2 regions of the Streptomyces fradiae ATCC 10745 genome follow, and region 2 is predicted to be linked to the other one. Evidence: riboswitches for the same ligand, from Rfam matches in the RefSeq annotation. Region 2 holds a riboswitch; the other holds the start of a gene.
The links. A riboswitch is a leader RNA that binds a small molecule or an ion and turns the genes downstream of it on or off. The one in region 2 is predicted to bind cobalamin.

Region 1 (5,343 bases), 1.1 Mb from region 2:
CGTCGAGCGGGGACAGGCCCTCGTCGTTCTCCTCCCAGTCGGCGCGCGGGCTGGTGAGGCACAGCGCCTGCAGGACGGGGACGTCCAGGGAGGCGAGCGCGCCCGCGTCCCACGCCTCCTCGTCGCCGCCGGCCTGGGCCTCGGCGGGCTTGGTGCCGCCCGCGGCGAGGACGGTGGTGATGACGGCGTCGGCGCCGCGCAACTGGTCCAGCAGCTCCGGTTCGGGGGCGCGCAGGGAGGCCACGTACAGCGGGAGGGCGCGGCCGCCGGCGTCCTCGACGGCGTCGCACAGGGCGCCCACGAAGGCGGTGTTGCCGCTCATGTGGTGGGCGCGGTAGTAGAGCACGGCGACGGTCGGGCCGTCGGCGGTGCGGGGGGTGCGCTCCAGCGGGCCCCAGGTGGGCGCGGCGGCCGGCGGGTCGAAGCCGTGGCCGGTGAGGAGCACGGTGTCGGAGAGGAACCGGGCGAGCTGCTCCAGGTTGTCCGGGCCGCCGTGGGCGAGGTAGGCGTGCGCCTCGGTGGCGACCCCGATGGGGACGGTGGACGCCTCCATGAGCTGGGCGTCGGGCGCCTGTTCACCGGTGAGGAAGACGACCGGGCGGTCCTGGGCGCGGAGCAGGTCGATGCCCTCCTCCCAGGACCGGAGGCCCCCGAGGAGGCGGACGACGACGAGGTCGACTCCGTCGAGGAGGCCGGGCAGCCCGTCTATGGGGAGGCGTGCGGGGTTGGCGAACCGGTACTCGACCGGGCCGCCCGCCGCGCGGGCGCTCAGCAGGTCGGTGTCGGAGTGCGACAGCAGCAGAATCACGCGTGCCGGGCCTTCCTCGGGGTGTCCTCGCCCCGGGTGGTCGTGGGTGGCGGGAGTTCCTGACTCGCGGGGCCGCTCGGGTCCTGCTCACAGTGGCGGGACCGCGCCGGATTCACACCGGGCTTCCTCCCTAGGGTCCTGGGACCCTGTGCCGTCTGCATAGTAGAGGCTGCGCGTATGCTCGCCGCCATGCCGCCCAGCCCATCAAAGCCCCGGAACGGGGGCGAATCCCACATACGGGATCCCCTTCGGAACCGTGTCCGCGACCGTGCGGACGCGTGCCCCGGCGCACTGCGGCTGCACCGCGCGGACGACGGGGGCCTGGCCCGGCTGCGGCTGCCCACCGGTGTGCTGACGGCCCCCCAGGTCGCCGCGCTCGCCGATGCCGCGGACCGGCTGGGCGACGGCCGGATCGGTGTCACCTCGCGCGGCAACCTCGATCTGCGCGGCCTTCCCGACGACTGCGGCCTCGCCCTCGCCGAGCTGCTGGGCGCGGCCGGGCTGCTGCCGTCGGCCGCGCACGAGCGGGTGCGGAACATGGTCGTCTCCCCCCTGTCCGGGCTGGACGGCCGGGGCTTCGGGGACGCCGGTGCGTGGGCGCGCTCGCTGGACGCGCTGCTGTGCGCGCGGGCGTGGACGACGGGCCTCTCGGGGCGGTTCCTGTTCGCCGTGGACGACGGGCGCGGGGACGTGGCCGGCCTGGGCGGGGATGTGACGTTGGTCGCAGAGCCGGACGGCCGCGCTCTGGTAAGGATCGGGGGCCTCGCGTGGCGGGTCGCCCCGGACGACGCGCCGACCGCGGCGCTGGCCGCGGCGGAGGGGTTCCTGGCGGTGGCCCGGGAAGCGGGCACGGGGGCCTGGCGGGTGGCCGAACTGCCCGACGGCGCACCGCTGGAGGAAGCTGTGACGGAGCGTCTGGCCACGGCCGGGGTCGCCGCTGCACGGGCCGCGGCACACGCGGCGGACGGTGCGGAGGCGCTGCCGGGCGCGGCGGGCGTTCCGCCGGTCGCGGCGCCGCCCGAGCCGGGATTGGTCGGCGACCGCGCCGTGTCGGTGGTCGCGCCGCTGGGGCGGGTCACCAGCGGGCAGTTCCGCGCCCTGGCGGCGGGGTCCGGCGACGAGGTGCGGGTGACACCGTGGCGGGGCTTCGTCGTGGCGGGCCTGGCCGGCCGGGCCGAGGCGGAGGAGCGGCTCGCGGCGCTCGCCGACGCCGGGTACCTCACCCGGCCCGGTTCGCCCTGGCTGGCGGTGAGCGCCTGCACGGGCCGGCCGGGCTGCGGCAAGGCCCTGGCCGACGTACGGACGGACGCGCGGCCGCTTCAGGACGCGGCGCTGCGCGGACTTCCGGCGCACTGGTCCGGGTGCGAGCGCCGGTGCGGCCACCCGCAGGGCGACTGGGTGGACGTACGGGCCACCGGCGACGGCACCTACGACATCACCGTACGGGCCGCGCGACGAGACAACGACGACGCACAGGCACAGAGATGAGCGGGAGCACAGTGTTCGACTACGAGAAGGACGGCGCGGAGATCTACCGCCAGTCCTTTGCCACGATCCGCGCCGAAGCGGATCTCGCGGGTCTGCCCGCCGACGTCAGCCAGGTCGCCGTGCGGATGATCCACGCCTGCGGCATGGTCGATCTCGTCCGCGACCTCGCCTACACGCCGGAGGTCGTCTCCCGGGCCCGCGCCGCGCTCCGCTCCGGAGCGCCCATCCTGTGCGACGCGCAGATGGTCGCCAGCGGCGTCACCCGCAAGCGGCTCCCCGCCGACAACGAGGTCGTCTGCACCCTCTCGGACCCGTCCGTGCCCGGCCTCGCCGCAGAACTGGGGACGACCCGCAGCGCCGCCGCGCTGGAGCTGTGGCGCGACCGCCTGGAAGGCTCGGTCGTGGCCATCGGCAACGCGCCCACCGCCCTCTTCCGGCTGCTGGAGATGGTCCGCGACGGCGCCCCCCGCCCCGCGGCGGTACTCGGCATACCGGTCGGCTTCATCGGCGCGGCCGAGTCCAAGGACGCCCTGGCCGCCTCCGATCTCGACCACATCGTCGTACGTGGCCGGCGCGGCGGCAGCGCCATGGCCGCCGCGGCGATCAACGCGATCGCGAGTGAGGTGGAATGAACGCCCGTGTTTCACGTGAAACAGTGACCGGCGCCCCGGCGGAAGCGGCTGCGCCCCCCGGCGGCACCGGCAAGCTGTACGGGGTCGGCCTCGGCCCCGGTGATCCGTCGCTGATGACGCTGCGCGCGGTGGAGGCCATCGCCAAGGCGGACGTGATCGCCTACCACTGCGCCCGGCACGGCCGGTCCATCGCCCGCTCCATCGCGGCGAAGCATCTTCGCGACGACCACATCGAGGAGCGGCTGATGTACCCGCTCACGGTGGAGACGACCGACCACCCCGGCGGCTACCGGGGCGCGCTGAACGACTTCTACGAGGAGGCGTCGGCCCGGCTGGCGGCGCACCTGGACGCGGGCCGGACGGTGGCCGTGCTCGCCGAGGGAGACCCGCTCTTCTACGGCTCGTACCAGCACATGCACAAGCGCCTCGCCCACCGCTACGAGACGGAGGTCGTCCCCGGCGTCACCTCGGTGAGCGCCGCCGCGGCGGCCATCGGCAAGCCGCTGGTGGAGGCCGAGGAAGTGCTGACGATCATTCCGGGCACCTTGCCGGAGGACGAGCTGACGGCCCGTCTGGCGGCGACCGACTCGGCGGTGGTGATGAAGCTGGGCCGGACGTTCCCCGCGGTGCGCCGCGCCCTGGAGCGCACCGACCGCCTCGCGGACGCCCATTACGTGGAGCGCGCCACCATGGAGGGCGAGCGCACCGAGCGACTCGCGGACGTGGACCCGGAGTCGGTGCCCTACTTCTCCGTGGCGGTGCTGCCGTCCCGCGTCGACACCGGCCCGGCCGTACCGGAGCGCGGCGAGGTCGTGGTGGTGGGCACCGGACCGGCGGGCGCGCCGTGGCTGACCCCCGAGTCCCGGGGTGCGCTCGCCTCGGCGACGGACCTGGTGGGCTACACGACCTACCTGGACCGGGTGCCGGTCCGGCCGGGCCAGCTGCGGCACGGCTCGGACAACAAGGTGGAGTCCGAGCGCGCCGAGTTCGCACTGGACCTGGCGCGGCGGGGGCGGCGCGTGGCCGTCGTGTCGGGCGGCGACCCGGGGGTGTTCGCCATGGCGACCGCCGTACTGGAGGTCGCTTCGCAGGAGGAGTACGCGGACGTGCCGGTGCGCGTCCTGCCGGGCGTGACCGCGGCGAACGCTGCCGCGGCGAAGGCGGGCGCGCCGCTCGGCCACGACTACGCCACGGTCTCCCTGTCGGACCGGCTCAAGCCGTGGGAGGTCATCGCGGAGCGCCTGCGGGCCGCCGCCTCCGCCGACCTGGTGCTGGCGCTCTACAACCCCGGCTCGCGCAGCCGTACGTGGCAGGTCGCCCAGGCGCGCGAGCTGCTGCTGGAGCTGCGCGCCCCGGACACCCCGGTCGTCGTGGCGCGGGACGTGGGCGGCCCGGAGGAGTCCGTCCGCGTGCTGCCGCTCGCCGACCTGGACCCGGCCGAGGTCGACATGCGCACGCTGCTGCTGATCGGCTCGTCCCAGACCCAGGCCGTACGGCGCGGTGACGGGCGCACGATCGCGTGGACGCCGCGCCGCTACCCGGAGGCGCCCCCGGCCGACGCCTGACCGGCGCCGCACACCCGACCACCCACCACCCCGGCCGCCGGACGGACCCTTCCGTACGGCGGCCGGCCGGGCCACCGCGTGCACCCGCTCGGGGGTCAGCCCCACGCACCGCCGGGACCACGACGACGGGCCCGGACGCCACTGCGGGTGACGAGCGTCCCGGCAGGCGCGGGGCGACAGCGGCCGCACCGGCCTCCAGCGGCCCGTCCTCTACGGGATGCACGCCGACACCGGCGTCCACCGCACTCAGCGAGCCCGGCGTGCCCGGCTTCCCGCTCGCCACCTCAAGCAGCCCTTCCTCCCGCCCCCGTACCCCCGCCCGGCCCGCCGACGGGCCCGCGCCCTCCCGCCGCCGACGTACCCACCCCCACGCCCCGCGCGCCCATTCCGACGGGTCGCCCCGGTGCCGCGCCCCGCACCACCGGCCGCGCGACCGGGCCGGCGAAAGCGAAGCCCCCGCCCGTCGGAGCGGCCGACCCGGCACCCATCAGGGCGCCCGGCCAGGCGCCCCGGCCTCCCGGTGCCACCGGCGCACATGGCCGCCGGCAGGCGTGGTCGCCGCACCCGGAGCCGCCGCCCCGCACCTGCCCGACCCCAGAGCCGCCGCCCCACACCCTCCCGACCCCAGAGCCCGCCCCGCACACCCTCCCGACCACGGCGCCAGGGCCACGCCACGGCGCTGCGCGGCCGGCCTCGGACGCCACGCGGAAGCACCCACTCGTCGGCGGGCGGTCGGCCTACCCCGCCGGGGCCCCTTCGGCGACCCAGGAAGCGGCCTCCTCGACGGTCGCGGCGACGGGGACACCGTCGGGGACGGGTGGGCGGCGGACGATCACCACCGGCACCCCCG
Region 2 (5,343 bases):
TCACGTACGCCTCGTGGATGGCCAGCCTTATGGCGTCGGACGCGGTGACGTCCCGGAGCTGTGCGAGGACCTCCAGTTCGCGGTGGGTTTCCGAGTCGGTGCGGAAGCTGATCGTCTTCGGCGTCATTCCTCCAGTGTAATACGAAACGCATTACACGGTGCGTCACGAGGGCAGCCGAGGCAGACTGCCCGACATGGACACCGCTCGCCTCGCCCCCGGCACATCGGTCGCACATACCCCCTCCACCCCCACTCTCATGGTGCCGCACGGCTCAAACGCACCGCACTCCCCAGTCATGTCACCTGATCCCGGCTTCGCCATCCGCCCCGTACGGTCCGGCGAGCACCAGGCGCTCGGCGAGATCAGCGCCTGCGCCTACCTCGACGGCGGGCTCCTCGCCCACGGGGCCGACGACCCGTACCTGGACGTGCTGCGCGACGTGCCGCGCCGGGCCGCCGAGGCGGAGGTGCTGGTCGCGGTGGACGTGGACGGCACCCTCCTCGGCGGGGTCACGTTCGTGTCGCGCGGCGGCGCCCCGTGGGCGGACATCGCGGGCCCGGACGAGGCCGAGTTCCGGGTCCTCGCCGTCTCCGGCGCGGCGCGCGGGCGGGGCGTGGGCGAGGCGCTCGTACGGGCGTGCGCGGACCGGGCGCGCGCCCGCGAGGGGTGCCTGCGCCTCGTCCTGTCGGTCACCCCACAGGCCGTCGCGGCCCGGCGGCTGTACGACCGGACGGGCTTCGCCAGGGCCCCGCACCGGGACTGGGAGCCCTTGCCCGGCCTGCCACTCCTCGCGTACGAGATGACACTCTGACACAACATGTGGGGGGTGCCGTAACGACCGCCCCCCACATGTATGCTCATCCTCGCTGCCGCGGCAGGGGAATCCGGTGCGAGTCCGGAACTGTCCCGCAACGGTGTACCGGTGTGCCCTACGCGTACCCCGCAAGTCCGACGACCTGCCGGCAGCGCACGCGGACCATCCGGTCCGGGTGCCCAGACGTCCGGGCCTCGCGGAGTGGGCCGGCGGACGCGGTCACGCACGCCCCCGTGCCCGGGGCTCACGCGCGCCCGCTCCCGCCTCCCGCCGCGCGGCCCCGAGCCGAGCGAGGGAGAGCCCCCACGTGACCATCGCGCCAGCGGATCCGGCCTCAGCCACCGAAGCCGACGCCACCCGAGGCGACGCCGCCGGAGGCGACGCCCCCGGCACCGCGCTGCTGCGGACCCTGACCGACCTCACCGCGGACCTTCCCGACGCCGACCCCGGCCGGGTCGCCGCCGCCGCCCTGCGCGGCCGGCACGCCGGTTCCGACGAGGCCGAGCTGCGGGAGCTGGCGACCGAGGCGGCGGCCGGCCTGATCGCCGAGGACCCGGCGTACTCCCGGCTCGCCGCCCGCCTGCTGGCCCGCACGATCCGCGACGAGGCGGCCGGCCAGGGCGCCGTGGCGTTCTCGGCGTCGGTCGCCGTCGGCCACCGCGAGGGGCTCATCGCCGACCGGACCGCCGACTTCGTCGCCCGCCACGCCGACCGGCTGGACGCGGTGGCCGACCCGGCGGCCGACGACCGCTTCGGCTACTTCGGGCTGCGCACCCTGTACTCCCGCTACCTGCTGCGCCACCCGATCACCCGGAAGGTCGTCGAGACCCCCCAGCACTTCCTGCTGCGGGTGGCCTGCGGCCTGGCCGAGGACGACTCGGAGCGGGCGCTCGCCGAGGTGGAGGCGCTGTACGGGCTGATGAGCCGCCTCGACTACCTGCCGTCCTCCCCCACCCTCTTCAACTCGGGCACCCGCCACCCGCAGATGTCGTCCTGCTACCTCCTGGACTCCCCGCAGGACGAGCTGGACTCCATCTACGACCGCTACCACCAGGTGGCACGGCTGTCGAAGCACGCGGGCGGCATCGGCCTGTCGTACTCCCGCATCCGCTCGCGCGGTTCGCTCATCCGCGGCACCAACGGGCACTCCAACGGCATCGTGCCGTTCCTGAAGACGCTCGACGCCTCGGTCGCCGCCGTGAACCAGGGCGGCCGCCGCAAGGGCGCCGCCGCCGTCTACCTGGAGACGTGGCACTCCGACATCGAGGAGTTCCTGGAGCTGCGCGACAACACGGGCGAGGACGCCCGGCGCACCCACAACCTGAACCTGGCCCACTGGGTCCCGGACGAGTTCATGCGCCGGGTCCAGGCGGACGCCGAGTGGTCGCTGTTCTCCCCGTCGGACGTGCCGGAGCTGGTCGACCTGTGGGGCGACGCCTTCGACGCCGCCTACCGGGCCGCCGAGGCGAAGGGCCTGGCCCGCAAGACGATGCCGGCCCGCGACCTGTACGGCCGGATGATGCGGACGCTCGCGCAGACCGGCAACGGCTGGATGACGTTCAAGGACGCCGCGAACCGCACCGCCAACCAGACGGCCGAGCCCGGCCACACGGTCCACTCCTCGAACCTGTGCACCGAGATCCTGGAGGTCACGGGCGACGGCGAGACGGCGGTCTGCAACCTGGGCTCGGTGAACCTGGGCGCGTTCGTCGCCGGGGACTCCATCGACTGGGAGCGGCTGGACGAGACCGTCCGCACCGCCGTCACCTTCCTCGACCGGGTCGTCGACATCAACTTCTACCCGACCGAGCAGGCCGCCCGGTCCAACTCCCGCTGGCGGCCGGTGGGCCTGGGCGCGATGGGCCTCCAGGACGTCTTCTTCAAGCTGCGGCTGCCCTTCGACTCGCCGGAGGCCCGCGCCCTGTCCACGCGGATCGCCGAGCGGATCATGCTCGCCGCGTACGAGGCGTCCGCCGACCTGGCCGAGCGCAGCGGCCCGCTCCCGGCCTGGGACAAGACCCGCACCGCGCGCGGCGTGCTGCACCCCGACCACTACGACGTGGAGCTGGCCTGGCCCGAGCGCTGGGCGGCGCTGCGCGAGCGCGTCGCGACGACCGGCATGCGCAACTCCCTGCTGCTGGCGATCGCCCCGACCGCGACGATCGCGTCCATCGCGGGCGTGTACGAGTGCATCGAGCCGCAGGTGTCCAACCTGTTCAAGCGCGAGACGCTGTCGGGTGAGTTCCTCCAGGTCAACTCCTACCTGGTGAACGAGCTCAAGGAGCTCGGCGTGTGGGACGCGCAGACCCGCGAGGCGCTGCGCGAGTCCAACGGCTCGGTGCAGGGCTTCACCTGGGTCCCCGCCGACGTGCGCGAGCTGTACCGCACGGCGTGGGAGATCCCGCAGCGCGGCCTGATCGACATGGCCGCCGCGCGCACGCCGTTCCTGGACCAGTCGCAGTCGCTGAACCTGTTCCTGGAGACCCCGACCATCGGCAAGCTGTCGTCGATGTACGCGTACGCCTGGAAGCAGGGCCTGAAGACCACGTACTACCTGCGCTCCCGCCCCGCGACGCGGATCGCCCGCGCCGCGTCCGCGACCACCGTGCCCGTCCAGCAGGTGTCCGAGCCGGACGCCGTCGCCTGCTCCCTTGAGAACCCCGAGTCCTGCGAGGCCTGCCAGTGACCACCCGACCCCAGAACCTGCTCGACCCGGGCTTCGAACTGACCCTGCGGCCGATGCGCTACCCGGACTTCTACGAGCGCTACCGCGACGCCATCAAGAACACCTGGACCGTCGAGGAGGTCGACCTCCACTCCGACGTCGCCGACCTGGCGAAGCTGACGCCCGGCGAGCAGCACCTCATCGGCCGGCTGGTGGCGTTCTTCGCGACGGGCGACTCGATCGTCGCGAACAACCTGGTGCTGACGCTGTACAAGCACATCAACTCCCCGGAGGCGCGGCTCTACCTCTCGCGCCAGCTCTTCGAGGAGGCCGTGCACGTCCAGTTCTACCTGACGCTGCTCGACACCTACCTGCCCGACCCGGACGACCGCGCCGCCGCGTTCGCCGCCGTCGAGAACATCCCGTCCATCCGCGAGAAGGCCGCCTTCTGCTTCCGGTGGATGGACTCCGTCGAGAAGATGGACCGGCTGGAGACGCAGGCGGACCGGCGCCGCTTCCTGCTGAACCTGATCTGCTTCGCCGCGTGCATCGAGGGCCTGTTCTTCTACGGCGCGTTCGCGTACGTCTACTGGTTCCGCTCGCGCGGCCTGCTGCACGGCCTGGCGACCGGCACCAACTGGGTCTTCCGCGACGAGACGATGCACATGAGCTTCGCCTTCGAGGTGGTGGACACCGTCCGCAAGGAGGAGCCGGAGCTGTTCGACGACGAGCTGGGCCGGCAGGTCACGGCGATGCTGGCGGAGGCCGTGGAGGCCGAGCTGCAGTTCGCCCGCGACCTGTGCGGCGACGGCCTGCCGGGCATGAACACCGAGTCGATGCGCGCCTACCTGGAGTGCGTCGCCGACCAGCGCCTGACGCGGCTGGGCTTCGCCCCGGTGTACGGCTCGGAGAACCCGTTCGCGTTCATGGAGCTCCAGGGCGTGCAGGAGCTGACGAACTTCTTCGAGCGGCGCCCGTCCGCGTACCAGGTGGCCGTCGAGGGTTCGGTCGACCTGGACGAGGACTTCTGACCGGTCCGCCTCCGGGCGTACGGCGGCCCGCACCTCCCCTCGCGGGGGCGGTGCGGGCCGCCGTCGTTCCCCGCCCGGACGCGGCCCGTGCCGCGGGCCCGTCCGGCGGGGTCCGGTGCGTCAGATGCCGCAGGTCGGGGCGGACCAGAAGCGGCTGGAGCGGTGGTCGAGGTGGGTGTGGTCGTTGTGGTCGGGGTAGCCCGGACCGAGGATGCCGTTGAAGCCGTGGTTGCGGGCCGCCTGGGCCAGCTTGCACAGCGAGTGCGGGCCCGCGCCCAGGTCGGCCGCGTCACCGTACAGATGGCGGCTGCTGGACGACCCGCCGACCGCGCTGTTGCAGGAGTACGAGCGGAAGCCGCTGGTCACGGTGATCGGCTGGTCGCCGAGGGCGTGCCGCAGGGCCTCCAGCTTCCACATGGTGCGCAGCGCGTTGGCCTTGGCGGTGGTGGCGCTGACGGCGCCGCCGGACCAGGTGGAGTTGCAGCGGTTGAGCTCGGCGTAGCTGAAGTGGACCGGGGTGCAGTCGCTGTCCTGGAGCGCGTAGATCTTGCTGAACGTGGCGGGACCGGCGACCCCGTCGGCCGTCAGCCCGTACGCGGCCTGGAAGCGCTTGACGGCGGCGGTGGTCGCCGGGCCGTACGAGCCGTCGACGGCGAGCACCCCGCCGTAGCCCGGGTAGCCGGCGACGCGGATCTGGAGCTGGGTGACGTCGGAGCCGGTCGCGCCCTGCGACAGGGTGCGCGACCACGTGTAGCAGTCGTCGGCCTGGGCGGGCCCGGCCGTGGCGACCACCCCGGCGAGGCCGGCGACGGCGACCATGACGATGGACAAC

Region 1: linked by a shared signal. The riboswitch ahead of cobN (cobaltochelatase subunit CobN) and the one ahead of CP974_RS20765 (ribonucleoside-diphosphate reductase subunit alpha) in region 2 are both predicted to bind cobalamin.

Annotation. Positions count from the first base shown of each region.
Region 1 is NZ_CP023696.1:3,478,337-3,483,679, reverse strand. Features, by position in the region: gene cobN (cobaltochelatase subunit CobN) at 1-808, opposite strand, end outside; cobalamin riboswitch at 844-975, opposite strand; gene CP974_RS15400 (ferredoxin-like domain-containing protein) at 986-2,296, shown strand; gene CP974_RS15395 (precorrin-8X methylmutase) at 2,293-2,928, shown strand; gene CP974_RS15390 (precorrin-2 C(20)-methyltransferase) at 2,925-4,493, shown strand; gene CP974_RS15385 (cobalt-precorrin-6A reductase) at 5,231-5,343, opposite strand, start outside.
Region 2 is NZ_CP023696.1:4,613,930-4,619,272, reverse strand. Features, by position in the region: gene CP974_RS20775 (hypothetical protein) at 1-127, opposite strand, end outside; gene CP974_RS20770 (GNAT family N-acetyltransferase) at 297-812, shown strand; cobalamin riboswitch at 849-979, shown strand; gene CP974_RS20765 (ribonucleoside-diphosphate reductase subunit alpha) at 1,123-3,501, shown strand; gene CP974_RS20760 (ribonucleotide-diphosphate reductase subunit beta) at 3,555-4,511, shown strand; gene CP974_RS20755 (D-Ala-D-Ala carboxypeptidase family metallohydrolase) at 4,632-5,343, opposite strand, start outside.